Regions from separate parts of the Danxiaibacter flavus genome, predicted to be linked through region 3. Evidence: riboswitches for the same ligand, from Rfam matches in the RefSeq annotation. Region 3 holds a riboswitch; each other region holds the start of a gene.
The links. Region 3 has a riboswitch for cobalamin ahead of QTN47_RS18830 (TonB-dependent receptor). Riboswitches for the same ligand answer to the same signal wherever they lie in the genome.
Positions count from the first base shown of each region.

Region 1: it holds a riboswitch for cobalamin, as region 3 does, so the genes downstream of both, QTN47_RS26965 (ribonucleoside-diphosphate reductase small subunit) here and QTN47_RS18830 (TonB-dependent receptor) in region 3, are expected to answer to the same signal.
Region 2: it holds a riboswitch for cobalamin, as region 3 does, so the genes downstream of both, QTN47_RS27020 (TonB-dependent receptor plug domain-containing protein) here and QTN47_RS18830 (TonB-dependent receptor) in region 3, are expected to answer to the same signal.

Region 1 is NZ_JAULBC010000014.1:21,676-31,805, forward strand. It holds gene QTN47_RS26960 (ribonucleoside-diphosphate reductase subunit alpha) at 1-2,305, opposite strand, end outside; gene QTN47_RS26965 (ribonucleoside-diphosphate reductase small subunit) at 2,611-3,579, opposite strand; cobalamin riboswitch at 3,708-3,837, opposite strand; gene QTN47_RS26970 (hypothetical protein) at 4,006-4,218, opposite strand; gene QTN47_RS26975 (hypothetical protein) at 4,408-4,995, shown strand; gene tamL (translocation and assembly module lipoprotein TamL) at 5,794-8,130, opposite strand; gene QTN47_RS26985 (translocation/assembly module TamB domain-containing protein) at 8,136-10,130, opposite strand, start outside.
Region 2 is NZ_JAULBC010000014.1:36,701-47,577, reverse strand. It holds gene QTN47_RS27055 (cysteine-rich CWC family protein) at 27-239, opposite strand; gene cobC (alpha-ribazole phosphatase) at 347-943, opposite strand; gene QTN47_RS27045 (adenosylcobinamide-GDP ribazoletransferase) at 928-1,719, opposite strand; gene cobT (nicotinate-nucleotide--dimethylbenzimidazole phosphoribosyltransferase) at 1,722-2,747, opposite strand; gene QTN47_RS27035 (bifunctional adenosylcobinamide kinase/adenosylcobinamide-phosphate guanylyltransferase) at 2,798-3,304, opposite strand; gene QTN47_RS27030 (ABC transporter substrate-binding protein) at 3,414-4,355, opposite strand; gene QTN47_RS27025 (DUF6580 family putative transport protein) at 4,621-5,199, opposite strand; gene QTN47_RS27020 (TonB-dependent receptor plug domain-containing protein) at 5,219-7,150, opposite strand; cobalamin riboswitch at 7,291-7,495, opposite strand; gene QTN47_RS27015 (APC family permease) at 7,786-9,150, shown strand; gene QTN47_RS27010 (trans-sulfuration enzyme family protein) at 9,223-10,389, shown strand; gene QTN47_RS27005 (AI-2E family transporter) at 10,541-10,877, opposite strand, start outside.
Region 3 is NZ_JAULBC010000006.1:407,114-417,990, forward strand. It holds gene QTN47_RS18805 (response regulator) at 1-523, opposite strand, end outside; gene QTN47_RS18810 (ligand-binding sensor domain-containing protein) at 520-3,648, opposite strand; gene QTN47_RS18815 (hypothetical protein) at 3,853-4,407, shown strand; gene QTN47_RS18820 (vanadium-dependent haloperoxidase) at 4,547-5,854, shown strand; gene QTN47_RS18825 (FlgD immunoglobulin-like domain containing protein) at 6,054-6,509, shown strand; gene QTN47_RS18830 (TonB-dependent receptor) at 6,563-8,947, opposite strand; cobalamin riboswitch at 9,383-9,587, opposite strand; gene QTN47_RS18835 (hypothetical protein) at 10,217-10,877, shown strand, end outside.

The DNA.
Region 1 (10,130 bases), on a different contig from region 3:
CTTCCTGCTGATTGTTGATCAAAGGTTGAACCTGTGCGGCACTTTGTTTTTCAACAGTGAACTGAACAGCCTGTGCGGCAGCCTGTGTACGCAGATAATACATACCTGTTTTCAACCCTTTCTTCCAGGCGTAGAAGTGCATGCTCGTGAGCTTGGCCTTAGTTGGTTGCTGAACAAACAGGTTCAATGATTGTGACTGGCAGGTATAAGCACCTCTGTCAGCAGCCATATCAATCAGCGTACGTTGTTTGATCTCCCAAACAGTTTTGTACAGATCTTTCATATCCTGTGGTATTTCAGGAATGTTCTGAACTGATCCGTTTGCAGCGATGATCCTGTTCTTCATTTCATCGTTCCACAAACCAGCTTCAATCAGATCTTTTAACAGGTATTTGTTTACGATGATAAACTCGCCAGACAATACTCTTCTTACATAAATGTTAGAAGTATATGGCTCAAAACATTCGTTGTTACCCAGGATCTGAGAAGTAGATGCTGTTGGCATCGGAGCAATCAACAATGAGTTTCTAACACCATATTGCTTGATCTCACCCTGCAGTTTTTCCCAGTTCCACCTGTTACCCGGCACAACACCCCAGAAATCGAACTGGAATACGCCTTTTGATAGTGGAGATCCCTCGTAAGTGCTGTAAGTTCCTTCTTTCTTTGCAAGATCACAAGAAGCCTGCATAGCCGCGAAGTACATCGTTTCAGCAATATCCTTATTCAATTGTTGTGCAGCTTCACTTTCAAAAGGATGTCTTAATTGGATGAAAGTATCTGCCAATCCCTGGATACCCAACCCAATAGGACGATGACGCAGGTTGCTGTTGCGTGCTTCATCAACCGGATAATAATTTCTATCAATGATACGGTTCAGGTTAACGGCAGCCTGATAGGTTACTTCATATAATTTCTGATGATCAAATTCGCCGTTGTTCACAAAACGGGGCAATGCAATAGAAGCAAGATTACAAACCGCCACTTCATCAGGTGCGCAATACTCAACAATCTCAGTACACAGGTTTGAATTGCGGATAGTTCCTAAATGCTGCTGATTGCTTTTTCTGTTACAAGCATCTTTATACAACATATAAGGAGTTCCTGTTTCTATCTGTGCATCAAGAATGGCAAACCACAGATCCTGCGCTTTTACAGTTTTTCTCGCCTTACCTTCTTTTTCATAGCGCACATACAGCTCATCAAATTTCTCACCCCAGCTGTCTGTTAATCCCGGTGCTTCATGCGGACAGAACAAGCTCCACTCTTCATTCGCTTCTACACGTTGCATAAACAGATCAGAGATCCACAGTGCATAGAACAGGTCTCTTGCGCGCATTTCTTCTTTACCATGATTCTTTCTCAGGTCAAGGAATTCAAAGATATCTGCGTGCCATGGCTCAAGATATACAGCAAATGCTCCTTTACGTTTTCCACCACCCTGATCTACATAACGTGCTGTATCATTAAATACCCGCAACATAGGGATGATACCGTTACTTGTACCATTGGTTCCGCTGATGTAAGATCCCGTAGCTCTGATATTGTGAATGCTTAGTCCAATTCCACCGGCTGACTGGGAGATCTTTGCTGTTTGTTTCAATGTATCGTAAATACCATCAATGCTATCATCCTTCATTGTTAGCAGGAAGCATGATGACATTTGTGGTTTTGGCGTACCCGCATTGAACAATGTTGGTGTTGCATGCGTAAACCAACGTTCAGATAACAGGTGATAAGTCTTGATAACTTCTTCAATATTGTCCAAATGAATTCCAACGGCCACACGCATGTACATGTGCTGCGGACGCTCTACCACTTTACCGTTAAGCTTTAAAAGATAAGAACGTTCTAATGTTTTGAAGCCAAAGTAATCGAAGGCAAAGTCGCGATCGTAGATGATTGTTGAATCCAGCAGATCTGCGTGTTTGCAGACTACTTCGTAAACCTCATCTTCAATAAGCGAACTACGCAAACCAGTTTTGGGTTCTACATAGTTGTACAACTGTTCAACAGTTGCAGAAAATGATTTTACAGTATTCTTGTGCAGGTTGCTTACCGCTACGCGAGAAGCAAGCAAACTGTAATCAGGGTGTATGGTGCTCATTGAAGCAGCCGTTTCAGCAGCAAGGTTGTCTAGTTCTGTAGTAGTTACGCCATCATATAATCCTTCAATCACTTTCATCGCAACTTTAACAGGGTCGACAAATTTGCTGTTAAGGCTATAGCACAGTTTTTCCACCCTTGCGGTAATCTTATCAAACTTTACCGATTCTCTTCTTCCGTCTCTTTTTACTACGTACATATATGTTAATTGAAAATTGATAATTCCTGCCCGACTGAAGTCATTCAGGCGGGGACAATTGAAAATGCCCGATCGAAGTACGATTTACGAAGTACGAAGTACCTAGTTATCATCTTCTGAACAGAACAAAAACATCCTGACTCTCACAACTAAATTGAAGAAAATTGTTTCAGTTTATAAACCTTTAGTATTCGGGATAACGAAAAACCAACAATTAAAACACTTCCCATTCTGAAGCATTTTGCACCTGAGTACTTCGTACTTCGTAAATCGTACTTGGCAATCTCATTTTCAATTTTCCATTACTAAAAGTCTTCATCTGTTGAAAACACTTCTTCTGCTTTGTTTGAGGTAACGCCGGCTTTTTGATAATCGCCAACGCGTTTTTCAAAGAAGTTTGTTTTGCCCTGGAGGGAGATCATCTCCATAAAATCAAACGGATTCGTGGCATTGAACATTTTATCGTATCCCAACGCAACCAGCCATCTGTCCGCAACAAACTCGATATATTGTTTCATCAGATCGGCATTCATACCTATTAGCTTAACAGGCAAAGCTTCTGTGATAAATTGTTTTTCGATGCTAACGGCGTCCGCTACTATGTTAAACACCTGCTCCTGTGTTAGCCTGTTTTGCAACATGCTGTACAGTAAACATGCAAACTCGCAATGCAATCCTTCATCTCTTGAGATCAATTCATTGCTGAAGCTTAAGCCCGGCATCAATCCGCGCTTTTTCAACCAGAATATGGAGCAGAAACTTCCACTGAAAAAAATACCTTCAACTGCAGCAAAGGCAACCAGTCTTTCAGCAAATGTGCCGTTGCTGATCCAACGCAACGCCCACTCTGCTTTTTGTTTAACGCAGGGCACCGTTTCTATAGCGTTGAACAATCTTGCTTTTTCAGTTGCATCTTTGATATAAGTATCGATCAATAAAGCATATGTTTCAGAATGAATATTTTCCATCATGATCTGAAAACCGTAAAAACAACGTGCTTCAGGGATCTGTACTTCACTCATGAAGTTCACAGCCAGGTTTTCATTTACAATACCATCACTTGCTGCAAAAAAGGCAAGAATGTGTTTTATGAAATGCTGTTCACCTTCGTTCATGCTATCCCAATCTTTTAAATCCTGCGACAAGTCTATCTCTTCTGCCGTCCAGAAACTAGCTTCATGTTTTTTATACATTTCCCATATTGCAGGATACTTAATGGGGAGCAACACAAAGCGTTCTTTGTTCTCTTGTAATAGTAATTCTGTTTGTTGCATTTTGCCGGATTTTAAATGAATGATGCAATAAGCCGGCGATAGAGGAGACGAGGATATTGAACTGTGATAAGTTACAGAACAAAACTTTTCCCGAAACTCTGACCTGGCTTATAGAGCGTAAGCGCGTCAAAAAAACAATCATTAAGGCAGATTTTCTGACTTATACCGTTGGTAATTACAGTTGCGCCACAGTCCGGGATTTACACCCGGTTCCCCTTTAATTCCGCAGTTGCGAAAACCCTAACGACAGTGCAATTTTAGAACAGAAAAAAAAGAAGCAATAATTAACTTGTTAACAGGCTGTGTAAAAACGATTTCAACAATTTGTGTGAAACGAGAAAAGCCTTGCGGCGCAAGACTTTCAGGCAATAGAGATTATGCACGCGACTGCGTGAATTATTTGTTACACATTTTCATACATTTAATTCAATGACTTAATGAATCCGGAGGAATACCTGCTGAATCGTTTGCCGGAGCGGAGGTGTTAATGGAGCCCCCGTTTGTAATATTACCGGAGTATTTTTTTCCGGATTGAATAAAATAAGTTACAACGGAACTAACTATTGCAACTATAACACATAGTAAAAGCCAATTTCTTTGTGCGAAATTGAGCCTGTGCTGATGTTGTGAATTTTCCATGGTAACATGTTTATATAATCTTGTACAATAATAATGCCCTCGAGTTCATAAATAGAAGTGTAAACTTTGTTTTTATGGCACAATGTTTTTTGTAGTTTGTATGGAACGGTACGCTAAGTGAGTAAGCCTGACATCTACAATTTATTTTTCTTTTCACATGCGTCAGTTCTCCCCTGTAAATAACATAACGTGAAGCGGCTTTGTGTATCAGGATGTTTTTTTATTCTTCTTGTATTTTCTACAAAATGTACAAAAGAATACAGCTATGTAGGTGATCATAGTGTAGATACTTTTACAACATACGTGATACCGGTTAACGAACAGTTCAGTCTTCAAAATTATTATCGTACAACCGACGCTTCCAGCCTGAAGTTCGAAGTCATATTTGATAGTTCCTGCATCTACAAAACACTCGATCCGCTGAATCAATATGATATCAACAAGCTTTATGGCTTTTCCGATTGCGACAGTGCACATCTTATCAACAGTGCCAGAATTGGCTGGCGATGGAGTGATGATTCGCTAAGGCTTTTCGCTTTTGTGCATTATAACGGGCAGATCTTGTCGAAGGAGATGACAACAGCATCAATCGGTAGTATTATTTCTTGTTCAATAATTTGTGATACCAACATCTATAAGTTTCAGGTGAACGATTCCTGTACAGAAATTCATCGTTTTTGTAATGGAGGGAAGTACCGGCATTACTATTTATATCCTTATTTCGGAGGGGATGAAAAAGCTCCTCATGAAGTGGTGATTAAGATACGGGAATTGTGAGGAGTGAATGGTGAATAGCAAACGGAGAAATGCGATGGATGATGTCTGATCTCTGATCTCTGATCTCTGATGTCTGATTTCATCAAGTGCAACATCGTAACTAAATCATAACCGCTTCAAAAGTTCCTCACATTTGCAACCGTCAAACAAACATAACATCGTCAAAATTGAACAGCAGCTGAAAGCTGATCGCTGACAGCCAGAACGGATAGCCAATGCTATGTTCCAGACAATATTATGCTTGCGCCAGTCGGGGTTTCCGAAGTCAATTTGATCAAATATCCATTTGACTGCCGTTGGTATGGAGCGTAGCAACGTGCTTAAGCCTACCAACAACAAATTAGCGAGTTAGACGCTTCACGAATTAGGCTTTTTCATTTTTTTAGCTTATTACTTTCTTTTTCTTGAAAAAAAGAAAGTAATCAAAGAAAATTCAAGGCAAACATCCCCACAATACTGTGGGGACCGCCCCACGCCTCTCCAAAATGCAGTCCTCCTTCACTTTGTGTAGCAACGTCTACCTACAGTTTTTAAAAGACATCCATTACAATCCTCCTTCTGTTGCCGGAATTGTAAACAAGCTCATCCCTTTGCTATGTTTAGCTTGGCTCTCTTAAATTTCTAAGGCCTTGGTCTTCTTTAAACACCTTTGTTGTTCGATTTTCTCGTTGATACGAGGAGCAATAGCTGTGAATGCGAAAATCAGAAATCAAAACATCAGACATTCTTACCAATCCTCAACCGCTTCAAAATTGAACAGCAGCTGAAAGCTGATAGCTAATAGCTCATAGCTCATAGCTAGAAAGGATAGCCGATAGCTATGTTCCAAACAATATTATGCTTGCGCCAGTCGGGGTTTCCGAAGTCAATTTGATCAAACACCCATTTGGGGCCACCCGGCTCATAGGGTTTCCGTATGGGGAATGCAACATCTAATCTTATTACAAAGAATTTAATATCGGCCCTTATACCGAGACCAGTACCGACAGCCATTTGTCGAATAAAATCGCTGGAGAACTTTCCACCCGGCCTGTAGGGATCATCCCGATTCAACCAAACGTTACCAGCATCGGCAAAAACTGCACCTCGCAAAATGGATACGATTTTAAAGCGCAACTCGGCATTCAATTCAAGCCTGATATCACCTGGCTGATCTGCAAGAAAAGCCGAATCAACCGGGTTGCCTCCATAGTAAGTACCCGGGCCAATTGTCCGGGCTCGGAATGCACGGATGCTGTTCGGACCACCTGAGAAGAATGCTTTGGTAAACGGCATCAACAATGTATTACCGTATGCATAACCAACACCGGCAAAGAAGCGCGAGACAAACATGTTGTCCTTGCTTAGCCGTAAGTAATGCCTGAAGTCAACTTCAGCTCTTATGTATTGAGAGAAAGGTGTGCCAAATAGTTCTTTTTGCTTACCTTCTTTTTCGCTTGCTCCGGTTATAAGCCCAAGCAAATTAGATGACAAATCCAGGTTTCCATTAAAATAGTAATTGTTCTTCCTTCTGTTTGGCTGTAGTTGTGTGTTAAAGTTATAGTTATAGATGGGCCCGATAATAAACTGACGCTCCACTGCTCTTGCCAGCGTAATGTTTGTGTCTATTTCCTTTCTGAAAGAATCGGTAATATTGGTTGGTCTTACAAAATTTACTGAAAGTACCTTAAGATTATGTTCAGTTTTTATATTCTCTTTCCATATATATCCAAAACTACCATTGGCACTACTCAACGTGTACTGGGCGGAACGCATATACAATTCGTACCCGGCAGTTATGGATGTCTGCGGTACAAAATCTGAATTGGTTTTGAATCTTATTGGAGCTATAATTCTCGGAATAAGCAGGTTGGCCGTCAAACCCACGCGGTTATTGTGTACACGTTGTACACCGGTATATTGCCTTTCGAAACCGGCGTAAGCACTCATTGTAAACAGTTCTGCGCCCTTCAAAAAGTTTCTGTGTCTCCAGCTTAACGTAAAGTCGGCACCGTTAGAATTATTAGACTTGGTTAAGCCTGAAGCTTCCAACCGGATCGATTTCTTTGCCGTTGGCGTCAAATAATAATAGGCATTTAACATCGGTCTGTGTGCGGTATCATCTTCCACAAATTGCGCCTTGACAAATTTGTATACCCCCAAACTTACCAATCTGTTTAGCGCCATACCATGTGCTCTGCTGCTATAGAGATCACCCGGTTTAAAAATGAGCGTCTGCGGAAATATTTTCGGATTGAATTTCTTTTCCGGATCAATAATATAATATCCCTGGAATTTCTTAGTTGAATCAAGCACAACGGATGAATCGCGATTGATGCTGTAGTCCGCATATACAATTACATTGTTGATCCTGTAAGGGAAAAGTGATTTAATGCGCGCACTCCGCTTAATGCGGATATACATGTTCACCATATTGTCTCCAATGGTCGAGTCAACATTTACTATTATATCCGTTGCATTAAAAAAGAAGAAGCCTTTTTCTTTAAGACGCTTGTCGATTCGCTCACGTTCGCCTTTAACAAGATCAAGACTGTAAGCCCGGCCTGGCTTAAGTAAAGTTCTGCGCGATGTAGTTCGCATAACATTATACATAAATCCGGAGTCCGTGGGAAAGTATGTATTCTTTATCTTATACTGTTTGGTAAGCATGGCCACATAAGTTGCATGCATTTTTTTGTTCTTAATCACACTGTCAGCGGTTACCTCTGAATGGAAGTAGCCGTTGTTCTCCAATCTGTTTTGCATTATTTGCCTGTTCTTTTCCAGGTTAACGCTGCTGGCCAAAACAGGAGGTTCTCCTACTTTGTATTTCAACCAGTACTTAAAGCCCTTATTCGCTTTTGGTGTATCCACCATATTAAAAATCATCAGCTTAAAGCGAACACCTAGAAATGATTTGTTAGGGGCAGGCCGCACCAGGGCTTCCAGTTCACTTTGCAAACCTTTATTTTTTACGTTGGAGCTATCCTTAATGCTTTTTAATTTAACATCAGATCCGGTGTATAATGCGTCGTTCGGCGGAATACTTTTAGTTACACTGCAAGAGTAAATACAAGCAGCAAGAGTGAACAACAAGCTTAACCTACCAATTGTCCGGAATGCTTCTATGAATCTTATGTTATTGTTATACCCCATTCCTGTTAATCATTTTTCTTAGCCTTTGTAAACAATTCTCTGAATTTATCGTAGTCCAATGTGAGTATAAATGTCAACCCGGTTTCTATTACCTGTCCTTCCACTACGGCGTCATATTTGTTCTTTCTGTAGCCGCGCACTTTATAGCGACCATCTTTTGAGAGCTGATAGTCAACAGCCACATCACCAGCTATGTTTGAATTTGCCTGGGCGCTGTTAGCCGGCTTTTCGAGCATAAAATCACTGCCAACGCTAACCTTCAACCGGTCATTCAGCAGGGATTTGGAAACACCAACGCTGAAATCGGTAGATGTCTCGCGCTGGCCCGTATAATAAGTATCTCCTGAGTTTATGCCGAAGTTTACATCTACTCCCTTAATCAAAGTACCCGCCAGTTGATTTAGTTGATCGGTCAGTATACGGCTAACGCTTTCACGTGCCATGCCCTCAGCAGTACCACCGGCATTTGAAGCCATCGGATCTTCCTGCATAAAGCGACCCAACAGCAGCAATGCAAACACCTGCTTGTTCATCTCTGCTTCATTTGCCCTGAGCTGATCAAGTTTTGCCTCTACGTCGCTCCACTGAGATTGTTGCTCCTGCGGTATGGTAATATCAAAAGTGATAACTGGTTTTAGTAACTCTCCTTTCATTTTCAACAATACCGTTACAGGAATTTTTTCTTTGTACTTATTTGTTTCTGATTCGGATTTACCTGCCAGTTGTTGTTCAACAAGATCTATAGGTGCAGTTTTTATGCTATAAGCCGCAGTAATGTCCACATTCGCCGAGGTGGGATCTCCCGTCCAGGTTATTACGCTTCCGCGCTGTATATCAAATTTTCTTTTTAAAATGCTCAGTGTTAACTGGTAGCTTCCCTGCACCAACTCATAGTTACCTGTTAATGTAAGCCTGCCGCTTTCATCAACCCCGCCGGAGAGGTCTGCTTTACCCCTGATCTTTAAAGCGTCACCGTTTCTTTCATCAATAACCAGTATGAATTGTGCTGCACTATCAGTTTCTACATTCGCTGAAAGATCAAGATCTGCAAGCGCCTGAAATCTTGGCTGCTGGAACTGCCGTGCAGTGGTAACGGTATCTTTAGGTGCATCCATATCCACAAACCGGACAATACCTTTTCTCTCTTCCAATTCTGGGTCTTCACTGGGCAAAACAAATGTGAAGTTGGTCGATTTGTTTACCTTCAGGCCGGCCTGTATGGCAGGAGTCCTTAAATCCCCGTTCACTTTTATATCCGCATCAATATTCAGTTTGCCGTAAAACAATTTATTATCCGCCTGGGTTGAGCTTACCACACTAAACTCATCTGCCTTCAGTGTCAATCCGAATTGGTAGTTTACATAATCTTTTGTGCTGATAGTACCGTCAAGTATAGCCTTGCTTCCGGCAGAATCGGTTAATGTAAACTTGTTAAACGTTATCGCTTTTTCCTGTATGGTAATGTTTTCATTTGCCAACTTGAACCTTTCACCCAGCATTGTTGGAGTAACAAATGCATCAACAAAACGGAGATTGCCATTTACAACCGGCTCCTTGGTAGTTCCAGCAATGTCAATATTACCTTTCAGGCTGCCCCCCGCATCTCTCAGGCTTCCTGCGGAAAAGTTCTTTATGGTTGCCAGGTTAACATTGTTCAGGTTTAATTTCAGATCCATTTTTCCTTCACCCGTATAATAATTTCCGTTTAGTGTTATGTCATTTCCATGACCATCAATCTTAACATCGGCATTATATACATTGGATGTTTCGTTGTTCACTTTAAGGGCAATATTACCAACGGTGTCGGTTTTGTAGCTGATGTCTTTAAACAACATATCTGCAGTAAATACCGGGTTCTTCGTTACATCTTTTACAACAGCTTTACCATCAATAACCCCATCCATGAACAGCGAATCCTGATCTGCAAATTCAGTAAGCGTTTTGATTCTGAAATTTTCAAAAGCAACATCTATAGGTGCGTTTGGCGTGTGTGCAGTACT
Region 2 (10,877 bases), on a different contig from region 3:
AACGTATAACTTTCAACGTACAACTCCTAAGACATATACTTCTCCTTAAACAACACATACTTATTCTTCAATTCTTTCAGGCAATTTGCGCAGAGGCAATCGCTGTAGCGTTCTGCGATAAACTTCTTTTCTTCCGCAGTAAAAGTAAAGCTGCTGCACTGGCAATTGGCTACATCCCCCACCTTGCATTCAAATGGTTGCTTACAACGTGGGCAGGTTTTATGTTCATGCACAGGCATAGACGTGTTGTTTATTCAGATGTACAAATTTATGCTTTAAAAAAAAGATCGTTCTCCGAACAACTTCAGGAAAGCATAGTAACCAGAAGTTCAATTCAATCGGCATTCTATTTAGGCTTATGAGTTTCCACTTCCGGCGGGATAATATTATGAACGATATTGTAAGCGTATTGACTATTCTCCATTGTGATTTTTACAACGCAGCCGTAGTGTAAAGAAAACTTATTGAATGATTCTTTTAGCGGCGTGCTGGTGATATGAGACAAGATGCTTCGTATTACGCCACCATGTGTAACGATAGCTGCCGGAGCATTTTGTATCAGCTGATCAAAAAGAAGACTGCAACGCTCATGCAGTTGCACATAATTTTCTCCGTTAGGAATACAGACGTTGACAAAGTCTTCCATCCATGGTTGTATTTCTGCTTTGTCTATATCATCCCATTTTTTTAATTCCCAATCCCCGCAGTTAATTTCCTTTAGAGCGTCATGGTATTGTATAAGCGCTTGTGGAAATAGTAACTCGGCTAGTTTGCGGCAACGTTGCAATGGGCTGCAATGTACCTGCTGTATGCTTGCAGGCAGATAAGCCTTTATCAACGAAGCTTCGGTATGGAATGAGTCCGTTACATCAATGTCCGCCTGGCCGTAACAAATGCCTCTGGCTACATCAGGAGTGGTATGGCGTATTAAATAAATTTCCATAGTACAATAATGCCGGTATAAAAAGCAATTTCACAAACTTGTTGGGTAGCGCCGGCGCAATCGCCGGTTTGTCCCCCAATCCATTTGTAAAAATAGTTACCTAAGTATAGTCTTGCAATAATAACCAATACCAACGGCAAGAGGTAAACCGGAGGAAGAAAGCAAAAAGGGAGCAGCCCGCCAGCAAATGCAATGCACAACTCTAACGTATTAAGTTTTCTGTCAGCAACCGGTTTGGATTTGCTTTGATCGGTATCGGTTACATAACTATATTGCTGTAACAGCGTAACAGCCGCCAACCTGCTGCTGCTATGTGCGGCGACGATGATCAAAAGAAATACGGTCAATGATTGATGCGACGCCAGTGTCTCCAGCAAAATAAATTTACTGCTGAGTATTGCAATCAATCCGATAACGCCGTATGTGCCAAGACGGCTATCTTTCATGATCGTTAATATTTTTTCTTTTGTCCAGCCTCCACCAAACGCATCACAAACATCAGCAAAACCATCTTCATGAAAAGCTCCTGTAGTGAGAATGCTTACGATCATTGTAAACAGAAGGGAAAGCTGTAAAGGAAAAAAGAACTGAAAAAGATAAAATGCCAGCGCATTAATGCCACCAACAAGTAGGCCGATCCATGGAAAGTAACGCGACGATTTTTGCAGCATGTTTTGCCCGTGGCCAATATTACGTGGTACAGGTATGCGTGTAAAAAACATCAGTGCTGTGAAGAAAATATCACGTTCACTTTTGAGTCTTTGCAGTATCGGCATGGTTATTCTTCCTTATTACTTACAGACGCGCTTTCAAAGCTGGCCATTTGATTTAAAAAATTAACAGCAGACTGTATAAGCGGCATTGCGAGAGCAGCGCCTGTGCCTTCTCCCAGTCGCATGCCCAGTTGTAGCAGCGGTTTGGCCTCCATATGTTCCAGCATGGCTGCGTGTGCCTGTTCATTGCTTTGGTGCGCAAAAATGCAATACTGCAGAATACCTGGAGATAACTGTTGAGCAATTAATAACGCCGCTGTGGTAATAAAACCATCCACTACTATGATCATATTGTTTTCGGCTGCGGCTACAAACGCGCCCACCATCATAGCTATTTCAAATCCGCCAACAGTTGCCAGTAATTGTATGGGAGCATTTGCAAGTGTTTGCAACTGACGTAGGTCGAACACTTTTTTCAGCGTTTCAATTTTTGTTTGCAGTTGTTCGTCATTTACGCCGGTACCTCTGCCTGCACAAAACCCGATCGGTTTGCCCATCACAGCACTCATGAGCAACGCCGCCGAGGAAGTGTTGCCGATGCCCATCTCTCCAAATCCAATACAATTGCAATCATTGTTAAGCATTCTTGCGACAATCAGTTTGCCTATGCTGATGGCCTCTTCACATTGAGCAATAGTCATGGCTGGTTGCTCTAAGTAATTGGCAGTTCCTTTCGCAATTTTGCCGTGTATAATGGGGAGTCGTGGCTCGAAGTCAAAGTTCACGCCTGCATCAACAACAGAAAGATGTAAGCCGTGCTGTTTGCAAAATACATTGATGGCAGCACCGCCTGCTACAAAATTCAATACCATTTGCGCCGTTACAGCTTGTGGATATGGATTGACGAGACCCGTGGCAGCAATACCGTGGTCTCCTGCAAACACTATAATAGATGGGTTTTTGATAACCGGTGATACCGTGTTTTGAATTAATCCAACTTGTAGCGCGATGTCTTCTAACTGCCCGAGTGAACCAGGCGGTTTCGTTTTATGATCGATTATGTGTTGTAGTGCCTGTTTAATATTGATCATTTCTCTTGTTATTTAGATCAGATTGCAGAAGTGTATTGGCATTTATCTGTTCAGCCCTTGATGGAAACCGGAATGCCGGAAACCATGAAAACAACCTTGCTTGCTTTGGCTGCAATATATTGATTGGCCCAGCCTTGTAAATCGACAAACTTTCTGCCGGTCTCTGTATCCGCGTGTAAACCCATGCCAAGTTCATTGCTTACAATTAGAAATGTGCCCGGATGCTTAGCCAGTTCATCTATTTCTTTCTTCAGTGCCTCGAGACTTGCTTGAACATCCTGCTTGTACAGAAAGAAGAAATTGGTGAGCCATAATGTGACACAGTCTACCACCGCAATGCGTTCACTTATGGGCAGCCTGCTCACATACAATGGCTCTTCAAATGTGGTCCATCTTTCATCGCGATCTTCCTTATGCCTGGCTACCCTTTGTTTGAATTCGTCATCGGTTACATTGGATGTGGCAATATAAATTGGGCTGTCAGACAAAGCCAGTGCTTCATTTTGTGCGTATCTACTTTTTCCGCTGCGGGCACCGCCGGTAATAAAACAGATCATAGTGTATTTTTTTTCTGGGTGCTGTAACAAACACTTAAACGTTTGTGTAGTTTTTTATCGCGTGTGTTGACGCTTTGTATGCGAAATGTTAACGTGGAAGCCTTTATGTTCATACGTCCGCGTGGGCATGCTGTTTATTGAGTTGCACAAATTTATGCTCCAATGATTCCGGAGCTTGAAACAGCTTTGGGTGAAACATACTGGAGAGTACTTCGATTCCATCCACAAGCGTAGATGCGCTTGGTTGGGTAAACAAATCGAAATCGGCAATGTATACCAGGTTGTTTTTTACAGCTTGCAAATGTTGCCATTCTTTCCTGTCAGTAAGCAAATGCATTTCCTCCAACGTACGTTCAACGGTAAATCCGCATGGGGCAATTATTAAAACTTCAGGATCGTACTTTACAATTTTATCCCACTGTGTTACGATAGAGTCTCCTGCAGGGTTGCTAAGCATATCTATACCACCGGCCTGGGCAATCTGGTAAGGAATCCAGTGTCCGCAATTGTAAACAGGTTCAATCCATTCTATCAGCATCACACGTTTTAAAGGCATTTTATGCTGACGCAAAGTATCAAGAATATTGTCAGTTCTTTTCTGAAGTTTTGTAAGGTAAGTGTATGCAGCTTCTTCCTGGCCCAATGCCGATGCAATGGTAATGGCGCTTTGATATACATCATCCAGTGTCTGTGGCGTTATTGGAATTATTGCCGGTTGCTTCTCAAGTTTTGCAACTGCAGCTGCCGTGCAGGCAGTATCAATCTGACATACTTCACAAACATCCTGTGTGAAAATTATATCCGGCTGAATTTGTTTGAGCAAATCCTCATCTACAAAATAAAGGCTTTTTCCCTGCGACTTGCTTGCGGAAAAAATGCGATCTATCTCAATACTTGAATAGTTGTTGCCTTCAAGTAAATATCTGACAACCCTGTGTTTTTCTTTTAATGCCTTTGATGGACATTCAAATGTTACACCGTGCAGCAAGTGCTGCAGGCCCATATCATAGATCATTTGTGTAACCGCGGGGAGAAAGGAACAGGCAACCATGGGAGTGATAAGTTTTACGTTGAGGAAAAGCTTAAAGCTTAAAGCTCAAAGCTCAAAGCCCAAAGCCCAAAGCTTAAGCCAAAGCTCAAAGCCTAAAGCTTAAAACTGGTAATGTTTCTAAAAAGATTGGATTTCTGCATCTAAAGATCTAAATAATTCCTGCGAAGCAATAAACAACTTCGCAGGAATTCATTTGCATATTTACTCATTCACACATTTGCACATCCGCACATTTGCACATCCGCACATTCACTCATTCGCACATTTATCTTGCTTCGGGTGCAGTAACTCTATTCTTTAATAATTCAAAACTGCCAAACATAATTCCACTATAAATAATGGTGGAAGAGAGAAATCTTAATTCGTAAGGAATTGCAGTGACAAGACGTAGTTGATAGGTTGTCATGATGTTTGCAAAGCCGTTTTGAGATAGCGCCGCGCCCAAATCAGAGACCAGCCAGTGAATTAACACGGTTACCAGTGTTGCTGTTAAGATACTCTGGATGTTTACGTCTTTGATGAGAAGTTTGCCAGCGATAGTCATTAATGCAAAAGATCCGTACACCCAGTACCAGCCACCATACAACAAACCTGTTCTGAATTCGGAAAATACAGTAAATGATAAAACAAGGTCACTAATAAATAATGCTAATAAAGGAAACGCAAATGGCTTTATGTTGCCCTTAAAATAGGCGCCACCAAACAGGGCCATTGCGCCAAGTGGTGAATACATAACCAGTGGGCTTAACTCCTTTGTCATGTTTGTGGATAAACGTAATACAGCCACAAAACAAATGATCAGTAATAGTAACGTTGTGCGGGGATTGAATTTTGGAATTGACATATAATGACTATTTAGGAATTTAAAAAGTTACAGTTAATCCAGCCTGTACACTTGCCGGTTGAGTGCTATATCCCAATACTTCAACATAATCCGTATTGGTAATGTTTTTAAAATCAGCAAAAACCTTAACGTGTTTGTTGAATTTATATTCACCATATGCACTCCACAAAGTGTAGGCCTCCAAGTTAACCAATGTAGATGGATAAGTGCTAAAATCCAAATCCTTTCTTGCGCCAAAGGTTTGTATATTCATGCTTAAAAACAGTTTTTTAGACGCGCGGTAATTCAATGCCATGCTGTAAGTATCTTCTGGTACACGCAATAATGTAGATGAACTGGAATCCTTGCCGTTCAGTTGTGTATTTAATTTACCTTTCGTGTGTGCATACTGTAATACTAACTGTAGATTTTCTGTGAAGTTGATGGTTGGTTCAATTTCTACACCCCAGTTATGCTGTTCATCCTGGTTTACATATCTGTTTGTGAATGCAATTACATTATTTACGTCACGCTTATAAATAACACCCCTGATGTTGAACTTTTGTTCAGGTTGAAAATACTGCACTCCACCTTCGTAGGTAACCGCAGATTCAGCCTTTAAAGAGCTGTTGCCATACATTGGTGCGTATAATTGGTACAGTGTAGGTGTTTTAAACGCGCTGGATATGTTGGCAAAAATTTTCACTTCTTTGTTCAGGAAAACGAAAGGATTAAAGTTGTAAGTCCACTTGGTGCCGTAAATAGAATTGTTATTATACCTGGCGCCAGCCTCGGCGTGAAATACCTTACCGGTGTACAGAAGAGATGCGTATGCATTAAACTGGTGTTGCATGGCGCTGTCCTTACTTATTTTGCTAACGTCCTGCCCCCAGCTTCCAATGTACGTATTGGATTGAGATGTATTCGATGTTCTGTAATCAACTCCCGAAACCAGTTGTAAACCTTTAGCCAGCTCAGTAGAGTAAACAATTTCCGCAAACTGGTCTGTTCCTTTATAGCCACCGGAATAGTATTGGTCGCTATATGGTGGCACATAACCTGAATCGTTGAGGTAGTCTCTTTTGATAGTATTGTAACTATAGTTTAGTGTAAACCTGCTTTTGCCGAAGGTTAATTCACTGCGCACACCCGTTTGCAGACTTTTGCTTTTGTAGGTATAGTCCCGGTCATCTGTGTAAGCCCCCGCATCCAGTTTACCATTGTAGGTGTTGTAGCGCAGGAACGGAGTTATTTTCCAATGATCATTTACTTTAAAACCAAGATTGGCCAATACACCATGCTGTTTATAACCATCCTTGTCAAATGTTCCGGTGCCGTTTGGGTCTTTGGCTTCGCTAATGCCTTTTGTATCGTAGTAAGTGTAGGCGACATTGTAGTCAAGCGTTTTCGTGCTTCCATTAACCCCTGCGTTGCCTTTGAATGTATTAAAGCTACCGTAGCTCGCGGTCGCAAAAGCGCCCACTTCTTTATTGCCTTTTCTTTTGGTGATAATATTGATAACGCCTGCAATGGCATCTGCCCCATATAAAGTAGATTGACTGCCTTTCAATATTTCCACACGTTCAATATTTTCAATGGGTATTGTGCGGATGTCAAAATTGCTGCTGAGGCCTGACGGATCGTATAGCGGGATGCCATCTATTAATATCAATGTATAATCACTCTTAGCGCCACGCATGTAGATGCTTTTGTCTTTGCCCGGATTGCTTGTAGCGCCATTTACAACGATGCCTGTTTGCTCATTCAGTACTTGTGCAATATCCTTTCCTGCACTGCGTTCAAGTTGTTCGTGAGAAATAACAGTGAGTACTTTGCCTGTCTCGCTTAATTTTTTAGGACTTTTGGTTGCGGTTACAACAACTTCGTCAAGGGCGTTAGTGGCAGAGTCCTTTTGTGCCCATAACGTTAGTGTTGTCATGAGTGCTGTAACTGAAAGTGCAATTTTTTTCATGCTCATTCTTCTGTTTGTATTTTGTTCTGAAATGCTTAATGAAGAATGAACTTTCGAATAATGAAAGAGTAGAAAAGCAGCAACGAGTTATTATTAAAACTTTCGTAGCTGCATCTCCGGCTTTTCTCCCGAAAGCTCAGTGATCTTGTTTGAATCAGGCAGGTCTTCTGGCTCGCTTACATCTGAACACCTTCCCGTTAAAATACAGTGGTATGAAGATCCAGATATTGAGTAAGGATGCCTTGCATCCTGCTCGTTAAGCTTACAGCTACGGGGATAGCGCCGGATTTACACCGGACTTCCCTTTTAATGGCGCGTGCGCCAACCAAATCCGCGGCAAAAGTAAGGGAAATGTGCGAATTAGTAGATGTGCGGACGAGTAAATGTGTGAATGAACAGAGTAAATATCCATAAACCTCGTATAGGCGCAGGCGTGGACTTTTGCCCGCGGCTATTTAATATTCACTTATTCAAACATCTATGCTTTCCTAGTTCGCGCATGGACCCATGCTCCCATTCATCCATCTTCACATCTGCCCATTCGCGCATCTACGCATCTGCCTATTTGCCCATTCGCACATTCGCCCATTCGCACATTTGCACATTTTCGCTACATTTAAGGCTATTTTTTATTTATGAGTTCCAAACAGAAACTAACGCTTTTTGATTTGACCATGGTTGTGGTGGGGCTGGTTATCGGGATGGGAATTTTCAGAACGGCCGCTACATCCGCACAATATGCCCTTAACCCGGTAATATATTTTAGTGCATGGATAGCGGGTGGACTTATCGCTTTATGTGGTGCACTGACTTACGCTGAAATAGGCAGCCGCTACCCGGTGACCGGTGGCTATTACCGCATATTTTCCCATGCTTATCATCCATCTATCGCGTTTTCTGTAAACTGTATCATACTCATCTCAAACGCAGCTTCTCTTGGCGCTGTAGCGTTGATCGGCTCCGGTTATATAAGCCAGGTAATTTTTAATGAACCCGCAACAGATCTTACAAAAGCACTGATTGCCACTTCTGCCGTTGTGGTATTTTACGGTGTTAATTTGCTGGGTTTGCGAATGAGTGCTAAAACGCAGAATGTTCTGATGATCATAAAGATTGGTATGATCGTAATGCTTATAGCTGCACTGTTTATGCCCGAGATCCATCAGCCTGTAACCGAAAGTAATGCGGTTTCGGATGTTTCGTTTCCTTCCTGGATCCACTCATTTGGGGCAAGCCTTATTGCCGTTTCATTCACATATGGAGGCTATCAGCAAACGATCAATTTTGGTAGTGATGTGCAAAACGCTTCCAGAAATATTCCGCGGGGCATCTTCATGGGAATCGCCATAATTATAGGATTATATCTTCTCGTAAATCTTTCTTATTTTAAGGTGATTGGTTTTACGCAATTGCAAAGCCAAAAAGAAATTGCCTCAATTGTTGCAGCAAAAATGTTTGGTCAATCGGGCGGATCTGCGTTTTCGGCCTTGCTGTTTTTATCTGTACTGGCTTATGTAAATGTGTTGTTGATGAGTAACCCGCGTGTAATGTTTGCTATGAGTGAAGATGGTGTGCTGCCTGCAATTTTTCAACAAAAGTCGAAAAAGAAAGACGTACTGGTAATCTCTCTTTCTACATTTGCGGCCATATGTATTATTATCGTATTTCTTGCTAAGACATTTGAGGAGATACTGAACTTTACCATTTTTCTGGATTGTTTTGGGATGGCGGCCTCAGCGGCAAGTATTTTTTCGATAAGAAGAAAGACAAAGCATTTGAATGGCACGGGTATTTATTCAATGAAACTATATCCGTTGATGCCGCTGGTTTTTATTTGCGCTTATGTGTTTGTTGGAATAAATATTGCTATGCAAACGCCCGGTACCGCTCTTGTGGGGCTAATTGTCCTCGCTTCTTTTATGGGCATATATTTCCTGACACATAAGAAAATAAGCAGGCAGAAAACAGGTGACGATAATTACGATGTGCCAAAGAAATAATGTAAACCCCTACGTTGTACATCGCACATCGTACACCGTACATCAACTGATTTTTAGAATTAATAGTTTTTTATGGATATATCTTATATTTTAAATGAGTACGCTGAAGACAGGGACGAATACTTTAGAGCGATTGCGCCGCCGATTATGCAGACAAGCAACTTTGCCTTTAAAACGGTGGAGGCTTTGCGGAGCAGTTTTGACGATGAGTATTCTACATGGCTGTACAGCCGTGGCCTGAATCCGACGGTGGAAATACTTCGTAAAAAACTTGCTGCACTTGACGGAGCGGAAGATTGCCTTGTGTTCAACAGCGGATCTGCTGCCATTTTTGCTTCAGTACTCGCTAATGTAAAAAGCGGAGATCATATTGTGAGCGTTCGCAATCCTTATACATGGGCGAAGAAAATGTTTGATGAAATATTACCGAGGTTCAATGTCCGGACCACCTATATAGACGGCACTGACGTTAATAATTTTTCTTCAGCCATCCGTGAGAATACAACGTTGTTTTATTTGGAAAGTCCCAATAGCTGGACTTACGAATTGCAGGACCTTGCTGCCGTCGCCCAACTGGCAAAACAACACAATATCATTACCATTTGTGATAATAGCTTTTGTACGCCTTTATATCAAAGGCCAATTGAGCTTGGGATAGATCTTGTTCTGCAATCTGCAACAAAATATATCGGCGGACATAGCGATGTTATTGCCGGCGTACTTTGCGGCGGAAGTGATATTATTAAGCGCATTTTCAACAGTGAATACAACAATATTGGCAGCGGTATTCAACCATTTAACGCATGGTTGCTGATAAGAGGTTTGAGAACACTGCAAGCGCGCCTCGACAGGATTACATCAACCACTGAAAAAGTGCTGGATTATTTGAAAAGCCATCCTTTGGTTGAAAAAGTGATCTTCCCGTTGGATGAAGCATTTCCGCAGTACGACCTTGCGAAGAGTCAGATGAAAGGCGGATGTGGCCTCCTCACTTTTGTTATCAAATGCTACACTGTGTCAGGCATTGAAAAGTTTTGTGAATCACTAAAACATATATTGATGGCCGTTAGCTGGGGCGGTCATGAATCATTGATCATTCCACGTTGTGCGGGTATTAAACCCGAAAGTTTTAACGGCTCTGCCGATCAGCGAATGCTCCGTCTCTACTGCGGTTTGGAAGATGCTGATTACATTATTAAGGACCTTGAACAAGCTTTTAATGTAATTGAAAATGGATAATTGAGAATTGAAAATGGGATGTGCGAATGAGGGAATGTGCGAATATGCAAATTGGCAGATGTGCAAATAGGAGAATGGGCGTATTAATTGATAATTGAAAGTTCCTGCCCGACTGAATGACATCAGTCGGGCAGGAACTTTCAATTGTCAATTAAGTCTTCTTATTCGGTTTGCTCTTTTTTATTCCAAGGAAAGGTTGCATGTATTCGGGAACGATCTGGCGCGGTTTGTTTTTGCGGGCAAGAGTCGGCTGCTGGTATTCCTGGTAGTAGATCCGGACAAGAATGATAAAGTAAGAAATGATTAACGGACCAAAAATAAGTCCTGTAATACCAAAATACTTCAGGCCGATGATCACTCCGAGAACAGTTACCACCGGATGAACATCTGCCATTTTTTTGGCCAGTATAAACCGGATCACGTTATCTATGGTGCCGGAAAAAACAACACTCCACGCAGCAACAAAAATGCCCTGCCACGTGTGGCCG
Region 3 (10,877 bases):
ATGTATCAGCAGTCATTTTATAGCTAAGACCTTCAACAAGGCAGGTTAGAATTTCTTTTTCCCGTAGGGTTAAATCAAAATTCGTTGGTACTTTTCTTGACTCCTTGTCTTTTAGTATTTTAAGCACTTTGTTTGCAACAGAAGGTGTCATGGCGCTCCCTCCTTCATAAATCTCCCTGATTGCTTCCAGTATTCCGGCAGGAGACGTATTTTTTAGAATATATCCATCAGCACCGGCACAAATGGCATTGAAGATTTTATCTTCATCATCAAAAATTGTATCCATCAATACCTTAACTGAAGGAAAATATTCTTTTATCAGTGCAACTCCTTCAATGCCGTTCAGGCCGGGCATTTCTATGTCCATCAGCACCACATGAGGGTTGGATTGATTAAGCTTTTCAACTAGCTTATCACAGTTAGAGAATGCACCTACGCATGAGAAACCGCTTGTGCCATCAATCAGCTGAAACAATCCGTTTCGTAAATATTTGTTATCCTCGAAAAGAGCGACCTTAATCATATCTTTAATTTCAGTTCAATACTTGTACCTTCTTCTGTTGCAGTTTCAATTATCAGGATTGCGTTAATTTCTTTCGCTCTGCGCTGCATGTTTTTTAAACCATTGCCGGCGTCGAGCTTATCCCTGTTGAAACCAACGCCGTTATCCCTGATAAGCATGTAAACAAGTGACTCATTTCTAGAGATCAAAAACCTAATGTGAGAGGCTTGCGAATACTTAACCACATTAGTTGTAGCTTCTTTGAATATGAGATAAAAATTCTTGCGTACCTCCATGGGCATACTTATTCCGCTGATGTCGCCTTCAATCAAAAAATTAAACTGTATATTTTTACCTTTAAGTACCTGGTATGCAAATGAGCGCATCCTGGAAACAATTTTCTCAAAATCATCATTTTCCGGATTGATCGTCCATACAATATCACTCATGGCGTCAACAATTTTTCGCGAACTCTCGCCAATTTCATCCAGCGCCGGCAAAGATTTTCCGGCCTGCAGTTTAGCCACCTCGCTCAATACGGATATACTGTTAAGTGTTGAACCGATATCATCATGCAAATCGCTCGCTATATTGTTTCTTATAGTCTGCAGTTTAATGACCTGTTGTACTCTGTAGCGATAAACAGCATACAATGCAACTACTACTAAAGCAACCAACAAGGCCTTGAACCACCAGGTATTCCAAAAGGGCGGAGCAATTGTAAACGTGATAACAGCTGGCACTTCGTTCCACATATTATCATTGTTACTTGCTTTTACTTTAAATGTATAGCTGCCTGCATCAAGATTGGTATAGTTGGCAAGACGTTTGGCGGCATCTGTAAATATCCAATTCTTATCATAGCCTTCAAGCATATAAGCAAAACGATTTTTTTCGGGATGCACATAACTCAACGCTGCAAAAACAAATGAAATGTCGTTTTGCCGGTATGAAAGTTTAAGATGATCGATTTCATCAACCGGTGAAGTAATAATATTTATTGAATCGCCTGAGTCAAATGATCTATTTGAAATATTAATACCCGTAATGACCACTGGAGGAATATAAGTATTGTCTTTTAATTCGCCTGGCCTGAAGGCAAGCAGACCAACGTTGCAACCAAAATACAACCTGCCATCATCACCTTTTACGCAAGCATTAAAATTGAATTCATCCCCGGGCAGGCCATCATTTATATCATAATTCCTGCAGATGGACTGTGGTGATCTTCCTATGCACGGTGTGAACCTGCAAAGCCCCCTGTTTGTAGTTAACCAAAGGTTACAATCATCGTCCGCAACAATGCCTATAATTGAATTATCCGGCAGCCCATCTCTGGTGGTAAAACTGACAAAACTTTCAGTCTTTTTCTCAAATCTGCTTAAACCTCCTTGTGTGCCAATCCAGATAATACCCTGCCCATCATCATAGAAACAGTGCGTTATATTATTGCAAATGGAGTTTGCGTTCTGATCATCGTGACTGAAAATTTTAATTACTCCCGATGTAGTATTCAACATGGTAATACCGTTTGTTCCCGTCACCCACAATATACCATCTGAATCAAAATGCAATCCAGCAATATTATCTGTACTTAAATGATTGGTATCGCGATGAAAATTTTCAAAACTCAGGAACTGCTTCGTTCTCAAATCATAATATTTTAGTCCGTGTTCTGTTCCGATCCATAATTTTTTATCGTTGTCTTCCACTATGGAGTTGCACTGATTGTGAAGCGTTGTATCCTTGTTATTAAATGTAGAATGAACAGGTAATAGTTTACCTGTTGCACGATCTAACATCAAAAGTCCTTCATCAAAACTTACTACCCAGTAGATTCCGTCGGAGTCACATTCCATTCCATAGCAAAAATTAAAGCCTGTAATCGCATTGTTTCTCATTGCAATTTTATAGCCTTTAAAGCTTTCGGATACCGCACTAAATTCCTGCACACCTACACCGAATGTTGTCATAAATATTCTGCCTTTCCGATCTTTATACATACCAAGGGGAAAATGAGACGCATATGCCTTATCATAATTTTGAAACAGGCTAAACTTTTTTTCGGAGATATAGCAATTATTCAACCCGCCCCCGGCCGTTGCGATCCATAACACACCACTTCGGTCTTCGTACAGGTATTTAACCTCATCGGAAGTAAGCGAATATTTATCACTGCCATCAGCATGAAAGGTTTGAAAATCTTCTGTCTCGTGCCGATATATGCTAACGCCGCCTGTATATGTTCCTGCCCAAATTCTATGGCGACTGTCTTCAATTAATGCGTTTACAGCGTCGCTGCCAAGGGAATTAAAATTCGCATTGGAATGACGAAAAACCTTTGCAACCTTCGTCTGAGCATTGTAACGGAATAGCCCCTTGTTCCATAAACTGATCCATATATTATTTTCATGATCCTGAAGCATGCATATCACTTCCCGGCCCAGTGATTCATGTGCTTTGGCCGGTGGAAGAAAGCGTGTGAGCTTTTTGCGGGCAGGGTCAAAAATATTAATGCCATTTGAAGTCCCTATCCAAAGCATATTCTCCCGGGAGATCATCAAACAAATTACGTTCTGGCCGATTAAGCTATCATTACCAATAAGCGAGTTAAGGTTCACGAATTTATCTGAAAATGATTCGTAAAAGTATACACCTGTATTTGTTCCAATCCAGACTCTTCCATTTTTATCTACGGCAAGGCAGTTACCGTTAGCCGGTGTTGGGGCTATTTTATTCTGATCATAAAATGTGAATTTTTCGGTTTGTGTATTATACTTGCAAAGGCCTTTATTGCCCGTCATCCAAATGCTACGGTTGCTATCCTCACACAAACTAGTTACATCGTTAAGCGGTAATGTGTTTTTATTGTAAGGGTCATAGCGAAATGAAGTGAAAGCGTATCCATCAAACTTAATCAGTCCGTTATAAGCTCCGAACCACATGTACCCTTTTTTATCCTGTAAGATTGAAGTGAAAATTGTCTGCGATAACATGTGATCCTGGCTAAAGTGATTGAAGCGAATGTTATTTAATGCTGGTTGAGCCAGGCACGGCGAAGGAGCAATCCCCCAAAAAAGTACTGCAGCAGCTTTTAAAAAAGCAGCCTTTAGCAGGGTGTTTTTCCAGGGGATTAGTCTGTTCAATTTGAGAAGTTGTTTTGCAAAGATAAAATTATTGCTACTATCTGTGTTATCACATAAATATGTGATTAAGGTAACATACAGGTAACACAATGCCTAACTTCTGCGATTGACAACAAGGACATGCCGTCAGAACTTTGCATCACGACCCGGCTATTTTTTCGAATGGTGACTTTTCCAACGTTCTTCACAACTCAAATTATTCGTATGAAAAACATCTTAACCGTGTTACTTGTTATTGATATTTTTTTACTATCAAATGCCTGTACCAAGACAGGAGTAGATCCTGCGAAAAAAACAGTTAAAGACCAGGTCGCTGAAAGGATCATAGAAAAAGCCAGCTATTCTGGCTGGCTATCAGCCAGCGTTCCATGCTCGTCTTTAGTAAAGATCTACAAAGTCATTAGTGGAACACCTCTTGCACTGACCGCCGACGTTTTAAAAAATGGGAAAGTTCTTGTTTTCGGGAGAGCTGGTGAATTGTCTCAGCCTTATTCATTACCACACCTACATTTTTTTAGTACCCACACCGTGTCAGTTGTGCGAAGAACATATTTCAAAGACCAGGTTGCCAATATTACAGTTTACGATTCTTTAGCAGGAATACGTTTCTTGTCGCCGTTCTCCGTCTCCTACGGTTATTGCAATAATCAGTTTCGTTGCATAATCGTGCCTCCTGTCTTAAAAGCGGCGGCCAACACCGCGGGACTCAATTGGAATGACTATAACGCAGTAATATCTTATTTTAAAATAGCACCATAACGTGATTATTCAGTCCTTACACCCGAGGTTGGATTTAGAGGCAATGGTGATTCTATGAACTCAGTTCGGTCACAATATTCCTAAATGAAACTCCCTAAATCAACATTCATTTCGCCCTTTTTCACCTAAATTCTTTTATATGAAACGATTAGTTATTTCGACTCTTATTGTTTGCATGGTTGCATGCACAAAGCAGGACCAGTTCACACTTCCCCAAAATGCAAAAGGCACTGGCAAGTTATTGACAGATTGGATAGCTGTACATCTTAGATTAATAAAAAACACAACAGGCCTTTCGCACGTTGCCTATTCAAGGCATTTTGCGTACACAAGCATCGCATTTTATGAGTCCCTTGTGCCGGGATCGCCCGGACATCAGTCTATTGCCGGCCGGCTTCAAAATCTGAACAACCTGCCTGCGCCGCAAACAACCCAGTTGTGCTGGATTGCAGCAGGCAATTCAGCTTATGCATCGCTTATGCGGTTTTTTTACAGCGGTAACAAAATTAACCTCCCAATCATCGACTCTCTGGAAGCGGCTGAAAACGAGCAACTGGTAAATATTGCCAGGTACAGTCAGGCTGCGGTAACAGCAGGAAATGAATTTGGAAATAATCTAGCACAGGCAATTATAAACTGGTCCATGCAAGATGGCTCAGCAAATATTCATCCACCCTATGTTCCACCCACAGGCGACAGTTTGTGGGTACCAACACCGCCTGCATTTGCAGTACCAGCGGCTCCTTATTGGGGAGACAACAAAACCATCATCTCCGGCAGTATTGATAATACGCTTGCACCTGCACCTATTCCGTTTAGCGTACAACCCGCATCGCCTTTTTATAACATGGCAAACGATCTTTTTGCAGCGTCTCAAAATCTTACAACTGATCAAAAAGATATGGCCGGTCATTGGGACGATTCGCCAAATGGAAAATATGTTACAGCCTTCGGTCACTGGGCTTCAATCTTATCGCAAATGATTACAAAACTTGATCTGTCTTTGATAAGATCGGCGGCTATTTATGCAGGAATGTCGATAGCTATGAATGATGCTTCTATTTCTTGTTGGAAAGCCAAATACACCTATAATCGGATTCGCCCCGTAAGCTATATTCGGCTTTATTTGGGAAGCCCTGACTGGACCTCATTTATAACAACGCCTGCACATCCGGAATATCCTGCAGCTCACTCAACGCTCTCTTACGCTGCAGCGACAGTGTTAACGCATTACCTGGGTAATGTGCCATTTACCGATCACACGTACGATAATGTCGGGCTTGCTCCCCGTTCTTATACAAGCTTTATAGCAGCTGCAACTGAAGCCGGAAATTCACGATTTTATGGTGGCATACACTTTTTACCTTCTATTAAAGCAGGGGCAATCTGCGGCACCGCTGTTAGTAAAAATGTGTTGGTGGCTCTGGCTTTAAGGAATGATGATTGATAGAGGTCTTTGCGGAGCTGTAGTTTATGTTGGAAGAATATCAGGACTCACATATAACATATCCCGTGCGGCCAAAACTAAAAGGAAACGCCGTTGCTTGATGGGACATTTCTGCTGAAGATTCGGGCTGGCAATTCTGTTGTAACGAAAAAAAATGATGGCTCTAAAGTATTTTTTAATCATAACTAAAACCAATAAAATGAAAAAACAACAATTAAAGAAAGTGTTACAGTTTATTATCCTTGCGATAACCTTTTTCACTTTGGCAGATTCTGTAAATGCTCAAAAGAAATGTCATAACGGTAAATGTCCGATCGGTTATGCATGCGCACCATCCGGGTATTGTGTTCGGTATTGTTCTCATTGTCAGCCGTTTCTTATCGAATCTGCCGATGAAGTCGTTTCTGCCGAAAGTTCTCAATTCGCAGTAATCAGATTTCAAATGGATGAAGCGAAAGCTGGTTCCGTTAAAATATATGATATAGCAGGACGGTTGGTCAGGACGCTTCTTACTGAAAGTGTGCAACAAGGTGTACATCAGTTTTTATGGAATGCAAAGGATGAAAACGGGAGCCCGGTAGCTACAGGGATTTATATTATACAATTGAATGAAGGAAATAAAATGCAAACAAGAAAATTGTTTGTTGTCAGCTGACCGGATTTAAAGAATGCTCATTAAAATAATTGTGGGAAGGCAATTCTCAAATGTTATTTGCTTTTTTTGAGATGTACTAAATTAATTCCAATACTCAGCCTGAAATTAATTGGTTCACCCGGCGTATATCGCCATTCCTTGATAGCGGAGTTAAAATAACCCATTGCGGCATAGTCGGTATTGGTGAGGTTGTATACATTTAAACAGATGTTGAATCTATTAATGCTATAGCTTAATGCTGCATCAAACAAATTGTAAACAGGTAAATAATTGACAGGATCGCCGGAGGCCCAACCTGGATCTACAGCGCTTCGTTTACCCATATGCTGGTATCCAATTGCAAATGACAGGCCTCCTGATTTGTGATGTAGCACAATGTATTTTAGCCACAGGTTAGCATAGTGATCTGGAGTGCCGAAAATTCTTAAGCCAACAAGGCCGCTGCTATCTTTGGTAATTCTTGCATCTGTGTATGCATAGTTTCCTGCGATAGTTAGCGAATGTGTAATATTTCCGTTTATATCAACTTCAATTCCTTTGCTTGTTACCTGTCCGGTTTGAATATTAAAACCAGGATGGGCCGGATCTGCTGATAAGGTGTTATTCTTTGTGATCTGAAAAACGGAAAAATTTATATTCAATTTTTTGTCAAAAAAATATGCCTTCATTCCAGCTTCTATATCGCTGCCGGTAAGTGGCCTTAAGGGGGTATGATTATACACGGGAGCAATCTCCGGCGCGAAACTCTGATCATACATTGCATATATTGAAATGTCTTTTGTAAATAACCAGGTTAATCCCATGCGAGGCGTAACTACATTATAGATATTGTTTTTTTGATAATCGGGAACGGAAGTTCCGGTGTCATAAAAAGTTGCATGTGTAAAATGGCCGGCCAGGGTAATCACTAATTTTTCTGCAATTTTTATATGATCCTGCAGATAAATGGTGACATTGTTGAATCTTACTTTCTGATAGAACGTGTCAGAGAATTGCGTATTTCTCAAAGAGTCAACAGGCAGATAATATTGCGGCCTGGGGATGTATAATCCGAACTTTTTTTGTCCATAAGTATCTTTAATCTGATCATCTGTGCCGGCGCTGTAACAATCAATCCCCAACAAAAGCTTGTGTTCAATCTTTGCAGTTGTTTTAAATTTACCGTCAAAAAAAAACTGTGCTACTTTAGAAAAGTTTCGCCATTCCTCATGATTGACATACCTATATAATGTATCATTTGTCACTTGTAAAGATGGATCCGTTTGTAACCAATGAAAAATATATGAGCCGTCGATATAAGCAAGTTGGGCATTCAACTGCCAGTTATCATTGAAGATGTGTTTAAAATGGATACGGAAGTAATTATCACTGGGTGCTACCTTGTCAGTACTGGCATCTGCTACTGCAAAATTCCTTGGGAGCATGAGCATTTTGCCATCAATGGAAGGGAGGTCGGTATTGTTTCCCTTTGTTTCGGCTTTCATTAAATTGTATTCGGCAGTAAAAGATATTTTTTTAGTAAGGTCATATTTTACGGCAGCACATACAAAATACCTTGATGCTGTCCCGAATTGAAATGATCTGTTTTGACGGTGAACGCCTGCATTAAAGCGATATGAAAATTTTGACGATTTTGAAAACGTGCCACCAATATCTGCAGTAAGCCGAATCATATTGTAGCTTCCGAACCCCACATTTATATTAGATATGGATTCTTTCGACGGTTGTTTAGTTACTATGTTCACAATGCCCCCTGGTTCGGCTTCGCTCATCATAAAGCCGGCGGGTCCTTTTATGAGTTCGATTTTTTCCAACATAGCTGCGTCTTCCTGCTGGTTCCACCAAAAATTGCCGACGCCATTGCGAACTACATTATAGGTTGCGTCAGTTCCACGAATTATTAATGAATAATCATTTAATCCACCATTGATTTTTTCAACGCCGCTGACATTGCGTGTTGCTTCTGTTGTGGATAACAAGCCCTGATCTGCCATCGTTTGATGAGTAACTACCGCAATGTTTTGTGGTATCTCATTAAGTGGCAAATTCAGCCGCAATGATTCCGAAGGTTTTATTTCAACATGTTTCGAATCGAGATTTGCAACAACCGTTATTTTTTTTAGTTCCGCATATGTTTGATCAAGTTGTACGGTAATAAAAGTTGTTTCATTTTGTTTTATATGTACATTGATTGTACTATCAACATACCCTAGTAATGAGAAGCGAAGAATACAATTCCCGGGGCTTAATTTTTTGATCTCAAAATTTCCCTGATCATCAGTAATATCCCCTTTGCCGGAATTTTCTATCCGGACACTTACAAAAGCAGCTGGCATTCCATCTGAAGTTGAAACAGTACCGCGAATGGTCCCATTATTTTCATTGGAGAAAACATAAGAGGGCAGGAGTAGAAGAAAAGGGATTAGAAAAAGTTTCATACTTGCATTTTATACTTAAGTCGGTTAACTTGATTTTTAACTCTGGCGACTATATAAGAATGATAAAATGGTAAGTTGATAGGCTTGCAGCAATTTCAAGTCGTTTGGTAAAGCTAGAGAAATTCCTCCTCATTGTCAATAGAATCGGATGCCTGATGGCGCGGTTGCCAAATGCTCTGAGAGGTGTATGCTTAATCTTCTACATCCCCCAAAGATTAAAAACCTGATCCGTCACGGATACAATATGGATAAAAACACAATCTCAAAATGTAGACAGGTGTAACGCTATCAAATTCGCATCCATGGGGGATGGCACAAGCCCAATAACATTGAGTTTTGTATGTTACAAAGGCTGAGAATAGCCGGAATACGACAAATGCAGAAACTAAGAAAGCTACAAGTTTGCATCTCCGTCTTTTCACCCGATAGCCCAGCGATTGTGTGTGGTGTTTGGCAGGTCTTCTGGCTAGCTTACATATGAACATCTTCCCGTTTAAATATAGTGGTATGAAGATCCTGATGTTGAACAAGGATGAATTGCATCTTGATCGTAAAGCTTACAGCTACAGGGATAGCGCCGGATTTACACCGGACTTCCCTTTTAACGGCGCATTCGCCAGCGAAATCCGCGGCATAAATAACGGATAATTAAAAAGGGGGAATTGAAAATTCACAATGAATTTTCACGGCCAGGAATCCATCATTTTCAATTTTCACTTGTCAATTTTTCAATTATCTTCCTCTTCTTTCCCTATATTTAAGGTTATTCTTTATTTATGAGTTCCAAACAGAAACTAACGCTTTTTGACTTGACCATGGTTGTGATTGGGCTGTGTATTGGAATGGGAAGCAGGCGTTTGAGCAAATAGGAGAATGTGCGGATGTGCAAATGAGTAAATGTGCAAATGGTAAATGTGCAAATGAGTAAATGTGCAAATGAGTAAATGTGCAAATGGATAAACAGGTAAGATGTGGCAGTTATAAACGTGCGATCTTTCCTGGAATTAGGAAGATAAAAAATACGGGTGGTGAGTTACGCATGGCTATGCAGAGCTCGCCTTTAAACACCCTCAATACAATGACAATAGCCAAAACGCAACTAAAATTTATACACTAATGAAAACTTGCCATCTCTATTCCCAATTATTCATTGTGCTTCTTACATTGTTTTTTACGGAGATGATTAATGCCCAAAGCGTAGATTTTAGCAATGCCGGGATTCTGGCTTCCGCAAATATCAAATCGCCTGTTCGGGAAACAATCATAAAAATGTTGCAGGAAGAAGTGGCAAAAAGAACTTCAATCAGCCCCCAACGGTTTGCATCGTCCGGGAAAAATCAGGTTATCGCGCTGGCAGTTATGCAGGATGAAAGAGTAGACGGGCTATCGGTACCAAAACGTAATGGTAAGAACCTTCCGGAAACAAAAGCTGAAGGCTACCGGATTGTTGTTGACAGCCAAACGGGGAAACAAATTTTGTGGCTGATCGGGGCTGACGACCGCGGCGTATTATTCGCTGTCGGCGATTTTTTGCGAAAAGCCAACCTGGAGAAAAACAAAATCTTGTTCAATAAAAAAGACGAGATTGCTACAGCTCCGCTGCAGGTCATCCGTGGTCACCAACTGGGGTACCGTGCCACCAACAATTCCACCGATGCCTGGAGTGTTGCCCAATACGAACAGTACATCCGTGATCTGATTGTTTTTGGTACCAACGCGGTTGAAATGATTCCCGCAGAGAAAGAAAAAAGGAATTCACTCATGCAGCTTGCTCCGGATGAAATGAATATTGAGGTTAGCAAAATTTGCCAAAAATATAGCATTGACTATTGGGTGTGGACTCCGGCTGGCTGCGATATGAAAGATCAGGTTGCGCGGACAAAAGATCTGGATACCAAAGAAGACTTTTATAAAAAATGTCCGAAACTCG